2 linked regions of the Sporocytophaga myxococcoides DSM 11118 genome follow. Each later gene encodes a partner of the first gene's protein in a complex. Links are inferred from orthologs where the notes say so. Each region holds a gene or a part of one and is shown in the gene's direction. Other genes may lie near its edges. The genes, in order: tsaE and tsaD.

Region 1 (9,982 bases):
CCTTCAGTTGTTACAGATTTGCCAACTCCTGATTGAGCTCCGATACTAGTTTTATTTGCCAGTGTAATATGTCCAACAATTCCTACCTGACCAGCAATAACGCAATTTTCGCCTATTTTGGTAGATCCGGAAATTCCGGATTGTGCAGCGACCACTGTATTTTTGCCAATTTCGACATTGTGAGCAATCTGAATCAGATTGTCAAGTTTTACTCCGTCATGAATAACGGTCGATCCCATAGTTGCACAATCAATTACGGTATTAGCGCCAATGTCTACATGATTTCCAATTATTACATTACCTACTTGAGGAATAGTTTTGTAGGTGCCATCCTGTTGCGGTGCAAATCCGAAACCGTCACTACCTATAACTGAACCAGAATGGAATGTACAATAGCTTCCGATTTTTGAATCTGAATAAATTTTTACTCCTGAGAAAACAATGGTGTTATCTCCTATTGTAACATTATCTCCAATATAGGCTTGTGGATAAATTTTTACATTTTTCCCGATTTGACAGTTATTGCCTATATAGGAAAATGCCCCGCGATAAATATTTTCTCCTGTAGTAGAATTTTGTCCGATAAAAGAAGGATTCTCCACACCAGTTTTCATAAAACTAATGAATTTATGGTATTCTTCTAAAAGTGTAGTAAAACTGGTATATGGATCGTCAACAAGAATTAATGTGGTCTTTACCTCGCTTTTTGGAACGAATTTCTTGTCAACTATTACAGCAGAAGCTTCGGTGGTATATAAATAAGGTTCGTATTTTAAGTTGGATAAAAAGGAGATACAACCTTCCTGACCCTCTTGAATTTTTGCCAGTTTATTGATTTTCAGGCTATCACTTCCTTTGACTTCACCCCCAATTAAATGGGCAATCTGTCCTGTTGTAAATTCCATTAAACTAATTTAAACAAATTATTAACTATGAACCATCTTACAAAGATACATTTTTAGGCCAGCATAAATAATGTTTTTTTACTATTTTACTTATAGCCTTTATGTTGGGAAGGTCAGATGCCTGGGCTACGTCCAGTACTTGTCCCTTTTTGGTCAAAACATTTATTTTATTGCTAACCGGAAGATATGCCCTGTTTCTTAAAACTCCGTTTACGACAAAATATTCAGAGTGTTCTTCTGGCAATCCGAGATTTTTAGCCACATCTCTCCTTAGTTGAGCAATCTTTTCTTCATCAAATTGAATTCTGGAAATTTCTATTCGGAATAACTTTCTTTCCAGTAACTGATTGCATAGTAACGATAATACCGGGTCTTTATGATTTTTCCATATTTTAATCGCTCCCCACAGGTCATAATCATCCAGACTGGTAAAAGCTCGCAGATAGTGATGATTTTGAGTGAAATCTTCAAGCGTTATTTTTTGCTGCAGGAACACGTTTAATGCCTCTGATGCAAATAACTTTTCACCCTCCAGGGATAGATGCTGAGCCCTCCTTATTATTTGAATCAACATTTTTTCTGCACATACGGTAGTTTTATGCAAATAAACCTGCCAGTACATCAGCCTTCTTGATGATAAGAAATTTTCAATGCTGTAAATACCTTTTTCCTCTACAACTAATTCGTCATCAACGATATCCAGCATTTTAATAATCCTGTCAGCACCAATGGTTCCTTCCATTACTCCAGTAAAGAAGCTGTCTCTCTTAAGGTAGTCCATTCTGTCCATATCGAGCTGGCTCGAAATAAGCTGATGGAAGAATTTTCTTTCATACAAATTAAGAAACATTTTTATGGTAAGATCTAGTTTCCCGTTAAACTCTTTATTCAGCTTTTCCATAATAAGGTGTGAAAGCTTTTCGTGAGCTATATGGGAAAGGAGTGTTTTCTCCAGGGCATGCGAGAAAGGACCGTGACCAATATCATGCAGTAATATGGCAGCCAAAGCAGCTTCTTTTTCTTCTTCGGAGATCTGATGCCCGCGGCTCCTTAGCCTGTTTAAGGCCATTCCCATTAAATGCATGGCTCCGAGAGCGTGATGAAACCTTGTATGGAGAGCTCCGGGATAAACAAGGTCGGTAAGACCTAATTGTTTAATTCTTCGCAGTCGCTGAAAATAGGGATGCTCTATAATATCAAAAATGAAACTTCCGGGAATTGTAATAAATCCGTAAACCGGATCGTTGAATATTTTCTTCTTATTCAAAACTTTTTAAGTTAACGAAACTTATTAATAAGGATTTAATGTACTTTTAGTGTTTACGAATTTTAATTCTATGCAAAGATATAATATTTTATGGGCGGATGATGAAATAGATCTACTTAAACCCCACATAATTTTTCTAAATAATAAAGGCTATGATGTAACTCCTGTACCTAGCGGCGCAGATGCATTAGAGAAGTGCAATGAAGAGAAATATGACATCGTATTTCTTGATGAAAATATGCCGGGAATGACTGGATTGGAAACACTGAGCCAGATCAAAGCTATAAAACCAAATCTTCCGGTAATCATGATCACCAAGAGTGAAGAGGAACATATCATGGAAGAAGCCATCGGAAGCAAAATCGCTGACTATCTCATTAAACCATTAAATCCGAATCAGATATTATTGAGTATCAAAAAGATATTGGACAATAAAAGACTAGTGACAGAGAAAACCAATATCAGTTATCAGCAGGATTTCAGAAATCTTAGCATGGCCTACAATGACCGCATCGGACATGAGGAGTGGGCTGAGATATACAAAAAATTGGTTTATTGGGAATTGGAAATTGATAATACCGAAAACAAAAGTATGAAGGATATTATCGATATGCAGAAAAGTGAAGCCAATAAGAACTTTGCTGATTTTATCATCGATAATTATGAGTCATGGTTAAATGATGCGAATTCTTCAAAACCTGTTCTTTCACATCAGATCATGAAAAAGAAAGTTTTTCCACTTTTGGAAAAAGATCAACCTTTGTTTTTTATTCTTATTGATAATCTTAGATATGATCAATGGAAAGTTCTAGAATCAACCATTAATGCCTATTTTAATGTAGATGAGGAGGTTAACTATTATTCCATATTGCCTACTACTACTGCTTATGCCAGAAATGCAATTTTTTCAGGTTTACTCCCTTCCGAAATTGAGAAAAAATTTCCTCAATATTGGGTAAGTGATGAAGAGGAGGAAGGTAAGAATAATTTCGAAGAAGAACTTCTAAAAGCTCAGTTAGTAAGGAACAAACTGGATATTAAGAGTTCTTACAATAAAATTATCAATATTTCTCACGGCAAATCTTTACTGGATAATATCACAAATCTTATGAACAATAAGTTAAATGTGATTGTCTACAATTTTGTCGATATGCTTTCACATGCCCGAACGGATATGGCAATGGTGAGAGAGCTTGCACCTGATGAATCAGCATACAGATCTTTGACTAATTCATGGTTTCAGCATTCACCGCTGCTTGAAGCATTAAAAAGGATTGCTGAGAAAAAAGGCAGAGTGATCATTACTACTGATCATGGCACTATAAGAGTAAAAAAGCCATTTAAAATAATCGGAGATAAAAGTACAAATACTAACTTGAGATATAAGCAGGGGAAAAACCTGGGCTTTGATGAAAAGGATGTATATGTCTGCAGAAAGCCAGAGCGTATGTTTCTTCCCAAAAGAAATGTTTCTACAGCTTATGTATTTACGATTGAAGATTACTTCTTTGCTTACCCGAATAACTATAATTACTACGTCAATTTTTACAAAGATACTTTCCAGCATGGAGGTGTTTCTCTGGAAGAAATGATTATTCCATTTATAACCTTGTCTCCAAAGTAAGGTTTATTGGGAGAGTAAATGGATTGACTGGTTGATAAATTTTTGTAAATTTACAACCAGACCATTCTTCTTTCAATCAATTCATGGGAGAAAGTACACAACCTTTTAAAATATTACTGAGCAAGGACCTTTCCGAACTCAAACAAGTAGCAGGGGAAATAATAAAATTTGCCGGATCGGAAAAGGTATGGCTGTTTGAAGGTGAGATTGGAGCAGGAAAGACAACTTTGATCAAGGAAATATGCAAAGGACTGGGTGTTTCTGAAAATGTCAGTAGTCCTACGTTTGCTCTGGTAAATGAATATCTAGGAACTAACAGCAACAGCATTTACCACTTTGATTTTTACAGACTAAAAAGCGAGACTGAGGCTCTTGATATAGGGAGTGAAGAGTATTTTTCTTCAGGAAATATATGTCTTATTGAGTGGCCTTCAAAAATAGAATCTCTTATTCCTCCTCATCATTTAAGAATTTCTCTAAAAGTAGATAATAATCAACAAAGAATTTTTCATCTTTCTAAAACATGAAAAGCAGCTTAAAATCGGGTATTGAAGCTCTGGCAAAAGAACATGCCTTATATCCTCAGGAAGCACTATTGAAAATTCCTGAAGGTACAACCCGTCTTAATATTGGTATTCCTAAAGAGATACAGGATCTGGAAAATAGGGTCTGTCTCACTCCGGAGGCGGTAGCATTGTTGGTTAATAATGGCCATGATGTGGTTGTCGAAACCGGTGCTGGTATATCTGCAAAATATTCAGATAAAGAATACAGTGACGCTGGCGCTAAAATAGCCTATTCTTCACAGGAAGTATTTCAGTCTAATATTGTTCTAAAGATTGAACCGCCAACCATTCAGGAAATAAGCATGATGAAGCCAGGAAGTACTTTGTTTTCTGCACTTCAGATTTCAACGCTTACACCAGAACTTGTTCAGGCTATCAATAAGCAAAAGTTAATTGCTCTTGGCTTTGAATTTATTGAAGATAAGGTAGGAGGGATGCCAGTGGTAAGAGCAATGAGCGAAATAGCTGGCAGTACTGTTATGCTTATTGCAGCTGAATATCTCAATAGCAAGAATGGTAAGGGAGTTATATTAGGGGGAATTACAGGGGTGCCGCCTACAAAAGTAGTTATTCTTGGAGCTGGAACTGTAGCGGAATATGCAGTCCGAGCTGCTGCCGGATTGGGATGTGAAGTAAAGATTTTTGACAACCAGGTTTATAAACTCAGGAGATTAAAGCATGATCTGGGACTTCAGATTTATACTTCTACAATTGACACCATTACTTTAAGAAAAGAATTGAGAGAAGCAGATGTAGTAATAGGTTCTTTAAGATCTGACGAGGGAAGTCCTTGTGTAGTAACCGAAGATATGGTTGCTGAAATGATGCCTAATTCAGTGATTATCGATGTAAGTATTGATCAGGGTGGTTGCTTCGAAACAAGCAGGGTTACAAGTCATAAGAATCCTGTCTTCAGAAAATATGATGTAATACACTATTGTGTCCCCAATATTGCATCAAGAGTCGCCAGAACAGCGACAACCGCATTAAGCAATATATTTACTCCCATTATTTTGCAGATTGCTAAAAAGGGTGGGACAGAGGAATTGATATATTCTAAAGAGTGGTTCATGAAAGGGGTATATTCTTATAAAGGAAGCCTTACCAATCCTTATATAGCTAAGAAATTTAATATGAAGTATAAGGATATGAAATTGATCTTAGCTGCTAGATTTTGAAAAGTTGAACACAAAGCCGAAAGTTAAAAGTACTAATGATCTATAATTAAAAAATCCGGCCAATTTGACCGGATTTTTTTAATTTAGATATTATTTGGGTATAATACTATTCGTACATAATGTTCATCTCTACACGTCTGTTGGCCTGTCTGCCAGCATCGGTATCGTTCGTGTCTACCGGTTTGGTTTCTCCGAAACCATCAGTTGTGATTCTGTTTGCACTTACACCTTTGGTTCCAAGGTAACGTTTAACAGATTCTGATCTTCTTTTTGAAAGATCCATGTTAGAGTTGTCATCGCCAACATTATCTGTATGTCCTTCTAAATGCAGTTTTGATTTAGGATTATTCACCATTACTGAAGCAAGCTTGTTTAGTGAGTTGTATGAAGAGCTGATAATAACATCACTGTTTGTTTCAAACAATAGATTTTTAAATGCTTCTTCCAATGCTTTCTTTTCTTCTGGTTTAATTTCAGGACAACCTTTGTTAGATTTAATACCAGGAGTTCTCATGCAAAGGTCATCATAATCCCCAACACCGTCTCCGTCTGTATCTACAAAAGCTGGAGGGCAACCTTTCAATGCAATTGTACCTCTTTCTTTAGGGCACTGATCATCTTTGTCCTGAATTCCGTCTCCATCTGTATCCGGGCAGCCTCTATATTGAGCTAATCCAGGAACATCAGGACACTCATCTTTATTGTCCATGATTCCGTCCTTATCTCTGTCTCCCCAAGGACATCCTTTGTTTTCTTTAGGTCCGGATTCGTTTTTACATTGGTCTTCGTAGTCGTAAACACCATCAAAATCAACATCGTACGGGCAACCAAAAGTTGTTACAGGTTCTCCTTTGGGGGTGTGAATACATTTATCTCTTCCATCTGGAACACCATCACCATCAGAATCTCTTTCTTTCCATACTATTTGATATGGTTCTTTCTTTTTGTTCTTGCCTTTTTTGGCTGCTTTGGCTTTCTTTTTTGTCTGAGCTGGATTTTGAGCAAAAGAGCTTTCACCTATAAAAGAAAGTATGCACAATAGGGAACTAAGGAGTATTAATTTTTTCATCCCGTAATACTTAATAGTTGATCTAAACATGAAAGTAGTGTACTGAAAAAATGAAAAAAAGGCTGAAAATTTTTGTCAATTTTCAGCCTTTTTAAGGAAAAAGTTTTAAACAGAAACTTTACAAATATTGATTCGTATAATGTACTTTTTAAAGATTGGCCAGACTCTTTTCCAGAGCTTGAATTTCAGCTTCTGCATCTGCTTTTTTCTTTCTTTCAAGCTCAATTACAGGAGTAGGTGCTCCGGCAACGAATTTTTCATTGCTTAGCTTTTTCTCTACACTAGCAAGAAATCCTCGTTTATGCTCCAATTGCTTTAATAGATTTTCCTTTTCTTTTTCAGGATCTATAGCATTACCAAGCGGAACATAAAATTCTGAGCTACGGATAATAAATGTAGCAGCACCATCAATAGCAGTTTCTGTACTTTCTATAGATTCTATGCACGCTAACTTTTTGATAAGATAACCAAAATGGTTTACCAATTCTTCAGAAGTTGTTTTTACCAGAAGTTTTAGAGGATCATTTTTGGCAATCTGTTTGGTGTTTCTAATATTTCTTATGTTGGAAATTACTTCAATTGCAAGATCTCCGCTTTCAATAATCTTTTTATTGAGAACATTAGTTTGTGGCCAAGCCGCAACAATCAAACAATCATTTGCAGGACGTTCTTTTATTTCATGCCATAATTCTTCTGAGATAAATGGCATAAATGGATGAAGAACTTTAAGTAGTCTCTCAAAGATGCTAATAGTTTTGTTGTAAGTATCGCGATCTATTGGTTGCTCAAAGCCAGGCTTAATCATCTCCAGATACCAGGAACAAAAGTCATCCCAAACCAACTTATATACTGTCATCAATGCATCTGATAGTCTGTATTTAGAGAAGTTATCTTCCAATTCTGATAATGATGCTGTCAGTTTAGTTTCCATCCATTCTATAGCAGCTGCATTTTCAGGATTAGAGCCTTCTTTAATATCCCACCCTTTAATAAGGCGGAATGCATTCCATATTTTGTTGCTAAAATTTCTTCCCTGAAGGCAAAGTTTTTCATCAAATAACAAATCATTACCTGCTGGAGAACTTAATAACATTCCAACCCTTACTCCATCAGCTCCATATTCTTCAATCAGGTCTAACGGATCAGGAGAATTACCAAGAGATTTAGACATCTTTCTGCCTTGTTTATCTCTTACAATACCTGTCAGATAAACCTTTTTGAAAGGTATTTCACCACGGAACATATATCCCGCCATGATCATTCTTGCTACCCAGAAAAATAAAATTTCAGGTGCAGTTACAAGATCATTAGTAGGGTAAAAGTAATTAATGTCTTTGTTTTGAGGATCTTTAAAGCCATCAAATACAGAAATCGGCCACAACCATGAAGAGAACCAGGTATCAAGTACATCTTCATCCTGTCTTATATCTGACGCTTTTGTACCTGGATAATTTTTCTGAAACTGTTCCAATGCTTCCTGTTCAGAAAGTGCGACAACAGGCTCTGCTGACGGATTATTAATGAGATAATAAGCTGGGATTCTTTGTCCCCACCAAAGTTGTCTTGAAATACACCAATCTTTGATATTTTCCATCCAGTGTCTGTATGTATTTTTGAACTTGGACGGAATAAGCTGGATTTCGTCATTCATCACTGATGAAAGGACTTCTGGCTTTTTCTCCAGAAACTTCTTCATGTCAACAAACCACTGAAGAGACAATCTTGGCTCAATTACCGCATCCGTTCTTTCAGAATATCCTACACTGTTTTTTATATCTTCAGTTTTAAGTAAAAATTCTTTTTCCTCAAGTTCTTTTGAAATAAGTTTTCTTACTTTAAAGCGGTCTTCTCCTACGTACAACTGGGCATTAGCACTGAATGTACCGTCATCATTCATAATATCAATAACTTCAAGACCATGTTTCTGACCTAGTGCGTAGTCATTTACATCATGAGCAGGGGTAACTTTCAAGCAACCTGTCCCAAATTCCATGTCAACATACTCATCCATTATTACAGGAATTTTTCTTCCTATAAGAGGGACAATAGCTTTCTTGCCTTTAAGATGCTGATATCTCTGGTCGTTTGGATTAACGCAAATGGCAGTATCTCCCAGAATGGTCTCTGGTCTTGTAGTGGCTACTGTTATGTAATCTTCAGATCCATCTATTTGATATTTAAGAAAATAAAGCTTTGAGTTTACTTCTTTGTGAATAACTTCTTCATCAGAAAGGGCTGTTTTCCCTTGAGGGTCCCAGTTAACCATTCTGTTTCCTCTATAGATAAGGCCATCTCTGTATAATCTTATAAAAACTTCAATAACGGCATCAGACATCTCTGGCTCCATTGTGAATCTGGTTCTGTCCCAGTCACATGAAGCACCTAGTTTTTTTAACTGTTCAAGTATAATACCGCCATATTTCTCTTTCCATTCCCATGCATATTTCAAAAAATCATCTCTCGATAGATCACTTTTCTTAATCCCCTTTTCTCTAAGCATTGCAACTACTTTAGCTTCTGTAGCAATGGACGCATGGTCAGTCCCTGGTACCCAACAAGCCTCTTTCCCTTCCATTCTTGCTTTTCTGACCAGCACATCCTGGATGGTATTGTTAAGCATATGTCCCATATGCAAAACTCCGGTGACATTTGGCGGAGGAATAACAATCGTATATGGTTCCTTTTCAGGATTAGGTTTTGCAGCAAAAAAACCATTATTCATCCAGTAGGAATACCACTTGTTTTCAACTTCTTTGGGACTATATGTCTTTTTAATTTCCATCTTTTATATTTGGTATGCTTTACGAACCCGCAAAATTAAAAATATTTATTGCTTAATAAAAGCTGCATTTTACGTAAAACAAAAAATAAGAAGTTTGGCTCTTGCAGTTTCAGTTTTTCGCAAAAAAAAGCTTAAATTAAAATTCGGCCGAAGCAGTTCTCCCTATTCCCATTGCTTCAGAAGAATGTTTTCTATAATTAAAAAGGTAAGGCGTTAATTTACAGTATGGTAGATGGACGTAATTTTTATATCTTCTTAAAAAACAGATAGAGGTTAAATTAAGAGTTTTTCCCTTTCAAATTTTGTTTGTCTAGAAAAGATATTTAAGGCAAATAAATCGTTGTAAAAAGGAATAGGATTGAAGGAGAGTTGTAAATGAATTCAGGCACAATTTGTGTAAAGATTTCTTCGGTGCTTTTTACTCAAGTTATTAAAGGGAAAATTTAGAAAGGTTTGTTATGCCAGATAAAAAGTTTAATAAAGTTCTCCTTGTTGATGATGATAAAATCAACAACTACATAAATCTCAGATTAATAAGGAGAATAGGTTTGTCTGAAGAAATTATTGTGACAAATAATGGTCAGGAAGCGA
Region 2 (10,030 bases), on another replicon or contig:
TCCCAAAGGAGATATTGTCCAATTACAAGTGCAGAACCTGAAGCGTTGGCTGCAACATCTGTCCACGAAAAGCCATATTCGGGTGAATAAGCGTCAAGAAATTCTATAGGAGTCTGAAATACAAATCCTGCCAAACCTCCAATGATATAGGCTTTTTTCTTGGGTACACCACTCCATTTCAGTACATCAACAGCAAAACGACTTTCATGAAACGAAGTAGTAGCGTGGCCCAGCTTATCCATCTGTTTCCATTCGTCAGAGTCGTCAAAAAAATGGAAAGAACTTCTGGGATTGTTTTTATACCATACCTCATTAAGGCCGATCATACTTGCCGTATATAATCCTACAACGCCTGAAGCTATAGGAATCAGCCTTTTTTTATTTATTGCAGAGATTGTATCCTGCGCCTTGGATGCAAAAGTTATAAAAGAGATAAAAAATAAGATAATGATTCTCATGGAGCTTCTGCTTCGGCTTCGTCATCTTCCTTATGAGGAGTAACAGTAGTATTAAGTGTGTTATTGTTTTTTTTCTCTTCCTCTTCCTGTTCCCTTTTTTTCTCCTCAGCCAGCTCTTGTTCGAATTTTTTTCTTTCTTCTTCCAGGTCAAAAGTTATGGTATCTCTCTTAGGTTTTTCTTTTTTGCCGAAAAGTTCCTTCAGATTATTAAATCCCTGAGTATGCATGATACTGAAACCAGCAGAAGTATTGTTGATATTGTTTGATGCAACTGAGTTCAGGAGCGCATTATTATTATTTTTATTGTATAGCTTCAATCTCAATCTTCCATCCTGGCTAAGAAGATATTCAATAGTCCATTCACCTGCAATACTGGAGAAATTATTCTGATTGTTGCTTTGAGTGTTTTGATAGCTTCCATCACGGGATATTCTAAGTCGACCTTCCAGCATGGTGTAACTGAATCGTAACATAAAGGTGTTCATTGCATTGAGGTCAATATCTACCTGCAAATTTTTATCGAGCTGAGAAAGCCAACTGCTTAGCTGGTTGGATAGAAGTTCACTCAGGTTGCCACTTGAGCCGCCAATACCATTAAAAGAACCATCCTGAGCAGAGAAGCTTTTTAGAATAAGTAAGCTGAAAACCTGCTTATTTAATTCCTGCTCATTGGTTTTAATTTTGGACTCAAATTCTATGACATCTTCCACCATTTTTGGGTCAGACTTCAGGATGTCAACATCAAGATTGATACGAGGAGACATTAAATCACCTTCAATACCCATTAATACATCTACCGGATACCTTGTTTTAAATTCAGGATTCTTTCTTACCCTTCCTGTATCAATAAGAGGAGCAAGGGAAACATTTTGCCTATAGGCTGCCCTAATATCAAGCAACCCCTTATAAGGATCTCCAGTCCAGGAAATACTGCTATTGGGGAGCAAGTTGAACTCTTTGCTGATAATATTTGCAAGGGAGAAGTTGTAGGTACCCGTTTTGATTCTGTAGTTTCCAAACATGTTAAAATCACCACGGGTATCAATGCTCATTTTTATATTTCCAGATCCATTTCCTTTAAGTTTGTCACCTGCTTTTTTATCAAAAATAATTTCAATATTCGCATCGGTAGTCATATCGAAGTTAAAATCAAGTGTTATCCCTGATAAATCAACAGTTTCTTTGGTAATGGCAGCTTTACTTTTGGAAGTTGTAAAGGTAATATAACTTTGTTCTTCGACGGTGGAGTATTCTGTCATTGGAATATGAATATCAGTACCTTTTTGAGATCTGGCATTAGCTGTTATCTTAAGATCTGAAAAAGCGCCCAGAATTTCCAGATTTCCGCTTACAATTGCCTTGCCATAGAATAATTCATTGTCTTTTTCTGTAGTATTCAATACACATACATTATTCAGGTATCCTTTAAGGTTTACCACGAATTTCCTGAAATTGTCATGAAAAATACCCCCATCTAAAACGGCGTTATTTCCTTCTGAGTCTTTTAATTTTAGTCTTTTGAATCCAATAAGGTTTTCGTCGAAATAGACATTGTCAGAGAAATAATAAGTTGTGCCCAAGTAATCTACTTTGAATTTTCCATTCTGAACATTGCCAGTGCCTTTTAATACAATGTTTTTTAATGATCCTCCAATAGTGAAATCCCCTGTGATTTTACCAGACACTTCAGAAATTACACCTTTGAATATCGGATTAAGAAGATCCAAATCTGCTTTATCTAATTCAGCAAAGAGATTCAGCTTTTCGCTTTCTCCGTTTTTTCCTGGTTGAATATTTCCTTTTACATTAATTATGATGTTGCTCAAACGTTCCACTTCCACATCAAGGTCCAGAACGCTTTTTTCAGTGTTCCATGAAGATGTACCGATGATATTTCCTACAAGGAAATTATTCACATGGAAATTATTTATGAATAAACTGCTGCCAAGGTTAGGGTTGTTGAAAATATCATGAATATTAACTGATCCGGTAAGTACACCTTTTAATGAAACGTCTGTCAGCAATGGGTTTATGGTTTCCAACTGAAAATCTATAACTTTAAGAAAAGCCTCGTCAGAAGGCTCTTGCGATAAAGTCCCATCCAGGCTTACGGTTTGTTTATTGTTGGATACTGTAAAATTTTCAAAAAGGACCTTTTCTGAATTGAATGAAATAGAGTTAGAAGGATCAATTGTCCATTTTTTATTTAGAAGATTCAGGAATGAATTATTATTAAGGTTTACAACTCTGTAATCTTCATTGAAGTCAAGATTTCCTGCCAGTTTAGCAGAATTGTTGCTGCCTTTTTGTGCAATCTGCGATGTGAAGTTTACTCTGGTCCCATTCCAGATACCCTCAACTTGAAGGTTCTTGGTAGGGGTAAAAGATTTAAGAATCTGTTCATCCGATTTTACAAAGAACATCGCCAACACATTACTGCTGTCTGATAGTTTGGAAGCGGAGATTTGTGCTTCTGTTTTTAATAGCTCATATTCATTGTAATACAACGTATCAATTTTAGTATATAAGTTTAGGATACTTGAGTAACCGGAAGTGAAATCCCCTTCAATGTTAACACCAGGAGATAAATAAAGCTTAGGAAGATATATTGCTAAAATAGCATTGATATCTGTGAGATTGATTTTAAAATCAAGATGGTACTTGTCATACGATTTCTTCTTGTTAGCATAATATTTATCAAGCTCACTTTTTTTGTTCCGAGCAGTCATTTCATATTCATGCCACAGAGTTTCAATATTTGAAGCCAATGTAGTGAAGTTAAAATTGCCTTCTGCCTGTATACTTGCCAAGTCGGATTTTACTGAGAAATTCCTTATGCTATCTGTTTTTGAGCTGAGTATTTGCATGGAGTCCAGAAATACTTCTTTGTTTTTATAGACCAGATAGCTATTTCTGAAAATTGCTTTACCAAATATTTCATCCAATGTCATTCCTGTGAAATTAAAATCAGCTTCAGTCTTCACGAAAGTCTCTATTGGAGATAGGTTTAATGCTTTCAGGTTTGCTTTTTCCAGATTCGCCTGAATATTAAAATGATTATTGTTTTTGTTCAGATCAACTTCTCCATTAACGGAGAGTACAATATTACTGTCTTTTATGGCTACTGCTCCACTAAAGAACTGCTTACTAAGAGTGGCAGTTGTAGTGATATTTTTATAATTGTAATTGTTTACACCAATCCTGTGAACTTTTCCATTGATAAAAACTTCTGCATCATCTAGAGTAAAGCCTTTGCCTTCAATAGTCCCTTCCATGTCCAGCAACTGAACTTTATTTTCATATCCTACAAGCTTACCAAGATTGAATGACTTTGTAATCAGGCTTCCCTTGTAATGGGCTTTAGGGTGTGTGTTCTCCTGAATCTTCAAATTGATGTCAGACTCAACCATACCCAGTCCGGTAGTAAAATTACCCTTTGCTACAAAGTCATTTAGGAAACCGGTGAATATTCCATGTCCTTTTATTTTGCCCAGTTTTTTAAGGAAATTAGCGGCTTCATCGCCCACATATTGCTGAATGTCAGCAGCAGTAATGTCTGTTTCCTTAAAATTAAGATCCATAAAAGTTTTATCCAGTTCGGGTAAACCATCAAACTTGGTTTTACCTTTCATTCTGCTCCTGTTACCAAATTGCAGATCAAAATTGCTGACGGAAAAATTAATGACCTTTCCTTTAAATTTCCCGGAAAGTGTATAAATGTCATTAAAGTCTTGCAGGTCTGGGGCGAAATGAGAAAGGTTTCTGCTCGTGATCACTGATTGTTTGATATTACCTGTCATGACAATCTTTTCATTAAAATCTCCCAGATCGTCTATAGTGTTGTAGTCAAATCTGACATAATCTTTTACAATACTTTCCCCAATTTCGGCATAGAGGTCTTTAAACTCCATGTTTCTTTTGGTAAAGGTAAAGAGCGTTATGAGCTGGTGAACATTCAGTTTGGTTTGTCTGTCATTAGTGCTTAAGCGATGTACATTTATCTGAACAGTATCCTTAAAGAATTTAAGTTTAGTAGCATCAGCAGAAATATCAGTGAGTGCAAAATGATAATAATCGTATCCGTATGTAATTTTGTCCTTTCTGAAATCATGGTAAGAAAAAAGCATGTTTTCTACATTGACAGCTTCGATTACAAAAGGAGCAGATTGTGTTGCTGATGTATCAGAGGAAGCTGAAAGGTCCTGGATAGCAGCCACAAAGTCGGAAATATTAATGCCTCCATCTGTATATCTGAATACTTCAACTTTCCCGTTTGCCAGACTTATTTTGTCTATGGCTACTTTACCATAAAGGAGATTTAGGAAATTCAGATCAACTTTTGCATAGCCTACAGAGATCATTTTACCATTATGAGTATCATTTACCTCCAGCCCTTCCAGGATAATCTTGTCAAACCAATTGATGTCGACGTATTTTACCGAAATAGGATAATGCAGTTTTTCTGAAAGATAGGCAGATGCCTTATTGACGGCCCAGGTTTGTACTTTTGGGGAGCGAATGGCAAAAAGCAATCCCACCAGCAAAAGGATAATACCTAATGCAGTAAATGAGATGGTTTTTGTTAACCTTTTAAAAAAAATCAGGTATTTTCGCCTTTTATTCAAAATTTACAAATGGGTCCTTATATTTTAGCAATAGAATCATCCTGTGACGAAACCGCCGCTTCGGTAATTGGCAACGGTAAAATTCTTTCAAATATTGTTGCAACGCAAGATGTTCATATTAAATATGGCGGTATTGTTCCTGAGCTTGCCTCAAGAGCTCACCAACAAAATATAATTCCAGTTGTCGATCAGGCATTGCTAAAAGCAAATATAACAAAATCCATGCTAAATGCAGTTGCTGTAACAAAAGGCCCAGGTCTTTTAGGATCTTTACTGGTTGGAATTTCTTTTGCAAAGTCATTTGCTTTGGGCTTAGGAATACCCCTTATTGAAGTGAACCATATGCAAGCTCATATATTGTCACATTTTATAGATGAACCAAAACCTGAATTTCCATTTATTTGTCTGACAGTCAGTGGAGGACATACTCAAATAGTTTTGGTTAAAGATTATCTTGAAATGGAGATTCTGGGAGAAACACAGGATGATGCGGTAGGAGAGGCATTCGATAAATCAGCTAAGTTGCTGGGACTTCCATATCCTGGAGGGCCTTTGATTGATAAATATGCTCAGGAAGGAAACCCCCAGGCTTACTCTTTTCCGAAAGTAGATACTCCAGGCTTGAATTTTTCTTTTAGTGGGATAAAAACTGCAATTCTTTATTTTCTTCAAAATAATACAATGAAGGATGAACAGTTTATTGCTAAAAATCTTAATGATATCTGTGCAAGTATTCAATATACTCTAATTGATATACTTATGAGAAAACTCAGGAAAGCAGTGCAGGAAACAGGAATCAAAGAAGTGGCAATTGCCGGTGGCGTATCGGCAAATAAAGGATTGAGAAAAGAGCTTGAAACAGAGGCTCAGACAAAAGGTTGGAAAGTGTACGTTCCTGATTTTCAGTATTGCACAGATAATGCCGCAATGATTGCAATGGCAGCACACTTCAAATATGTAAAAGGAGATTTTAGTAATCAGGCATTAGTACCTGATCCAAGAATGAATTTTTAAAAGATGGCAGCAAAGGAAAAAATATCGTCAGATATCAATATCAGAAATAAAAAGGCAGGTTTCGAATTTCAGTTTCTTGAAAATTTTACTGCTGGAATGGTTCTAAGAGGAACTGAAATTAAAGCTATCCGGCAGGGGAAAGTTAATTTTCAGGATGCCTTCTGTTTTTTTAGGGGAAATGAATTGTATGTCAAGAATATGCATATCTCAATTTATACAGAAGGAAGTTACTACAATCATGAACCATTAAGGGACAGAAAGCTGTTGCTCAACAAAAAAGAATTGAGGAAATTACTTATCAAAGGTGATGAAAAAGGGCTCACAATTATACCCGTCCGGTTGTTTGTGAATGACAGAGGATTTGCCAAATTGGAAATAGCTTTAGGTAAAGGGAAAAAACTCTACGACAAGCGAGAAGATATTAAGGCAAAAGATGTTAGGAGAGAACTTGAAAGAGATCGTTATTAATGATAAGTTTATTTTTTTATATTTAAGCTGAAAAAAATTATATAAATAATGCATCAAGAGCCTTTATTGGAAATTTACGGAGTCTGTAATCTAAGTGTAGTGCCTGTTAAAATAGAACCATCCGACAAAAGTGAAATCGGAACGCAACTTCTGTTTGGAGAACTTTTTACGATATTGAATAAGTCACAAGATGGAAAATGGGTCTACATAGAAATCGTTCAGGATCAGTATAAAGGCTGGATTGATTCAAAGCAGTATGAACCTGTAAGCAAGGAGTATTTCACTGAATTTCAAAAATTACAGTGGCCAGTTTGTAAGGATGTAATGGGTGTGATTCAGGGAAATGGGAAGTATTTTCCTATCTTGATGGGAAGCACTTTGCCTTTTTATAATAATGGAACAGTAATAATCGGAAAAAATATTCTCCGGTTCGACGGTGAAGCTCAGTTTATTAACCATACTCCAGATCTGAAATTTCTTGAGCGCACGGCCAAATTTTATTTGTCAGCGCCTTATTTATGGGGAGGTAAGTCTCATTTTGGAATAGACTGTTCTGGTTTTACCCAACAGGTAATGAGGTTCTGTGGAAAGCAACTGCCAAGAGATGCATATCAGCAAGCTGAATGTGGTTTTAAAAAGCCTTATTCTGAGCGTCTTCCAGGAGACCTGGCATTTTTTCATAATGCACATGGAACAGTTGTTCACGTAGGTATTTTACTTGATCAGAATTTGATCATCCATGCTTCGGGTGAAGTAAGGATAGACGCGCTGGACGAAAATGGAATTTTCAATAAGGAGAAAAATACCTATACTCATAAGCTTTCCTCCATCAATCAAATCTTTTAACTAAATAAGCATTAGCCATTGAAAAATCCGGAAATCAATAAAATCAGTCACTCAGTTGTAATTTCTCATGATTATACGGACTTTTTTTAATGCTTAATCCCGTTAAAAATCAGAGAATTTAGAATTTTAAGAAATTTTCTTACCTTTGCACTCCGTTTTTAGAGAAAAATATTCTGTTGAAAGGCGGATAAATATTTTATGTTAAACCAAAATTTCAGTCGGACTGCCCGACGGCTGATGTAAATAGGGCAGACTATTAATTATTATGGCAAAACCAAAAGAAGATTTTAACTGGGAAAGCTTTGATACCAAAGGTTTCGGTTCAGGTTATGATGCTAAGAAAAGAGCAGAATTAGAAGCTCTTTACGAAGGTACTATTACCCAGGTAAATGAGAAAGAAGTTGTTAAAGGTACTGTTGTAGGTATCACAGACAGAGATGTGATCCTTAATATTGGCTTTAAATCAGACGGATTAGTTCCATTATCAGAGTTTCGTGATCTTGAAGATCTGAAAGTAGGACAAGAAGTAGAAGTGTTCGTTGAAGATCAGGAAGATGCTCAAGGACAGCTTATCTTATCAAGAAGAAAAGCTAAAATCGTTCAGGCTTGGAGCAATATTCAAAAAGCACTTGATAACGATATCGTTATCGAAGGAATTGTTAAAAGAAGAACTAAAGGTGGTCTTATCCTTGATATCTTCGGTGTTGAAGCTTTCCTTCCAGGTTCTCAGATTGACGTGAAGCCAATCAGAGATTTTGATGTGTTTGTTGGTAAGAAAATGGAGGTAAAAGTTGTAAAAATCAACTATACCAACGATAACGTAGTTGTTTCTCACAAAGTACTTATCGAGAAAGATATTGAGAAGCAAAAAGCTGAGATCCTTAACAACCTAGAAAAAGGTCAAGTACTTGAAGGTGTTATCAAGAATATGACAAACTTCGGTGTGTTCATTGATCTTGGAGGCGTTGACGGATTATTGCACATCACAGATATTTCATGGGGTAGAATCAATCATCCTGAAGAAGTTCTTAAACTTGATCAGAAAGTTAATGTTGTTGTACTTGACTTTGATGATGAGAAGAAGAGAATTTCTCTTGGTATGAAACAACTTACATCTCATCCTTGGGATTCACTTCCTGAAACTATTCAGGTTGGTTCTAAAGTTAAAGGTAAAATTGTGAACGTTGCAGATTATGGTGCATTCCTTGAAATCCTTGCAGGAGTTGAAGGTCTGATCCACGTTTCTGAAATGTCATGGTCTCAGCATTTGAGAAATCCACAAGATTTCATCAAAGTTGGTGATGAGCTAGAGGCTGTTGTTCTTACTCTTGATAGAGAAGAAAGAAAAATGTCTCTTGGTATCAAACAATTAACTGAAGATCCTTGGACTAAACAAGATGTACTTACTAAGTATGCTGTTGGTTCTAAGCATTCAGGAGTTGTAAGAAACCTTACAAACTTCGGTCTGTTTATTGAGCTTGAAGAAGGCATCGATGGACTGGTGCACGTAAGTGACCTAAGCTGGACTAAGAAAATCAAACATCCTTCCGAATTTGTTAAAGTAGGAGATAAACTTGATGTTGTAGTTCTTGAGCTAGATGCTGAAAACAGAAGACTTGCTTTAGGACACAAACAACTTGAAGAAAATCCTTGGAATACATTCGAAACAATCTTCACTGTAGGTTCTTCTCACAAAGCAACTATCATTCAGAAAAATGATAAAGGAGCTGTTCTTGAGTTACCTTACGGAATCGAAGGATTCTCAAGTGCAAAAAATCTTGTAAAACAAGATGGTAAAACAGCAGAAGTTGGAGAAAGCTTAGATTTCAAAGTTCTTGAGTTCTCTAAAGATGAGAAGAGAATCGTTTTATCTCATACAAGAGTTCATTCTGCAGCAGAACAAGCTGAAGAAGCTAAAGAAGTTAAGAAAACTGCAAAAGCAAAAGCTCCTGCAAAAGCATCTTTACCTGAAGTTGAGAAATCAACACTTGGAGATTTAGAAGCACTTTCTGATCTTAAGAAGCAAATGAATAAAGACGAAGCTACTGCAGAGAAAAAAGCTAAAGCTAAGAAAAAAGAAGACGGAGAATAATTCTCTTTCATAAATAGAAATGCTCGTGAGAGCATTTCTATTTTATAATAAAATGTTATTTTTTTTTGAAGTTATAAGTATTTATTATAAGTTTACATCACCAAGATATGGTTCTGTGGCCGAGTGGCTAGGCAGAGGTCTGCAAAACCTTTTACAGCGGTTCGAATCCGCTCGGAACCTCAAAAAAGCCCTTAGTTTACTAGGGGCTTTTTAATTTTTATCTGATAATATTTTTTATAGACCAATTGTCAGTAAAATCATATAAACAATACTAATGTCTCTTTTAAAATTTCTGAAAATATTTATCATATTAATTAAATTGTTACGTATTAAACAGATACTAAAAAAATCTTTTCAATGTTTACTCAATATAGACTGAAGGTTATCCTAGTCCTTCTTCTGTTGTTTTTTCATTTTAATATAAATGCTCAGAACAATAAGAAGGAAGTAAGGAGATTATCTGACGAGGCCGCTAATTTTTTCAGAATTGGTAAGTCTGGCGATCAGGAAGCATTTATAAAAGCTTT

Evidence for each region.
Region 2: the proteins of tsaE (region 1) and tsaD are in contact, whole or in part, in a crystal structure (PDB 6N9A), measured with the Thermotoga maritima proteins. The link is inferred for Sporocytophaga myxococcoides DSM 11118 from one-to-one orthologs. Residues at the interface, in WP_004082108.1 of Thermotoga maritima: Leu37, Gly38, Lys46, Lys57, Val59, Lys60, Ser61, Thr63, Phe64, Thr65, Leu66, Met67, Val69, Pro71, Tyr82, Arg83, Leu84, Asp86, Asp88, Phe89, Asp93, Ile128, Asp130, Glu131, Arg134; in WP_004082750.1 of Thermotoga maritima: Cys10, Asp11, Arg49, His50, Leu82, Gly84, Gly135, Gly136, Glu154, Thr155, Leu156, Asp157, Asp158, Ser159, Glu162, Asp165, Lys166, Arg169, Leu170, Tyr175, Lys213, Thr214, Leu217, Tyr218, Gln221, Arg222, Asn324.

Annotation. Positions count from the first base shown.
Region 1 is NZ_AUFX01000009.1:79,578-89,559, reverse strand. The notes cover bases 2,664-5,601. They hold tsaE (tRNA (adenosine(37)-N6)-threonylcarbamoyltransferase complex ATPase subunit type 1 TsaE), read left to right. Parts: upstream 2,664-3,879; coding sequence 3,880-4,323; downstream 4,324-5,601. Other genes in these bases: K350_RS0111215 (alanine dehydrogenase), read left to right, coding at 4,320-5,540; porX (T9SS response regulator signal transducer PorX), read left to right, coding at 2,664-3,796. In the rest of the region: lpxD (UDP-3-O-(3-hydroxymyristoyl)glucosamine N-acyltransferase), read right to left, coding at 1-905; K350_RS0111230 (HD domain-containing protein), read right to left, coding at 943-2,172; more of porX, read left to right, coding at 2,243-2,663; K350_RS0111210 (OmpA family protein), read right to left, coding at 5,647-6,609; K350_RS0111205 (valine--tRNA ligase), read right to left, coding at 6,758-9,391; K350_RS0111200 (response regulator), read left to right, coding at 9,850-9,982. UniProt on the Escherichia coli protein: Required for the formation of a threonylcarbamoyl group on adenosine at position 37 (t(6)A37) in tRNAs that read codons beginning with adenine.
Region 2 is NZ_AUFX01000005.1:578,543-588,572, forward strand. The notes cover bases 4,109-7,094. They hold tsaD (tRNA (adenosine(37)-N6)-threonylcarbamoyltransferase complex transferase subunit TsaD), read left to right. Parts: upstream 4,109-5,092; coding sequence 5,093-6,097; downstream 6,098-7,094. Other genes in these bases: K350_RS0108460 (translocation/assembly module TamB domain-containing protein), read right to left, coding at 4,109-5,083; smpB (SsrA-binding protein SmpB), read left to right, coding at 6,101-6,565; K350_RS0108475 (C40 family peptidase), read left to right, coding at 6,614-7,094. Outside these bases: K350_RS0108455 (DUF2279 domain-containing protein), read right to left, coding at 1-458; more of K350_RS0108460, read right to left, coding at 455-4,108; more of K350_RS0108475, read left to right, coding at 7,095-7,411; rpsA (30S ribosomal protein S1), read left to right, coding at 7,677-9,503; K350_RS0108490 (OmpA family protein), read left to right, coding at 9,861-10,030.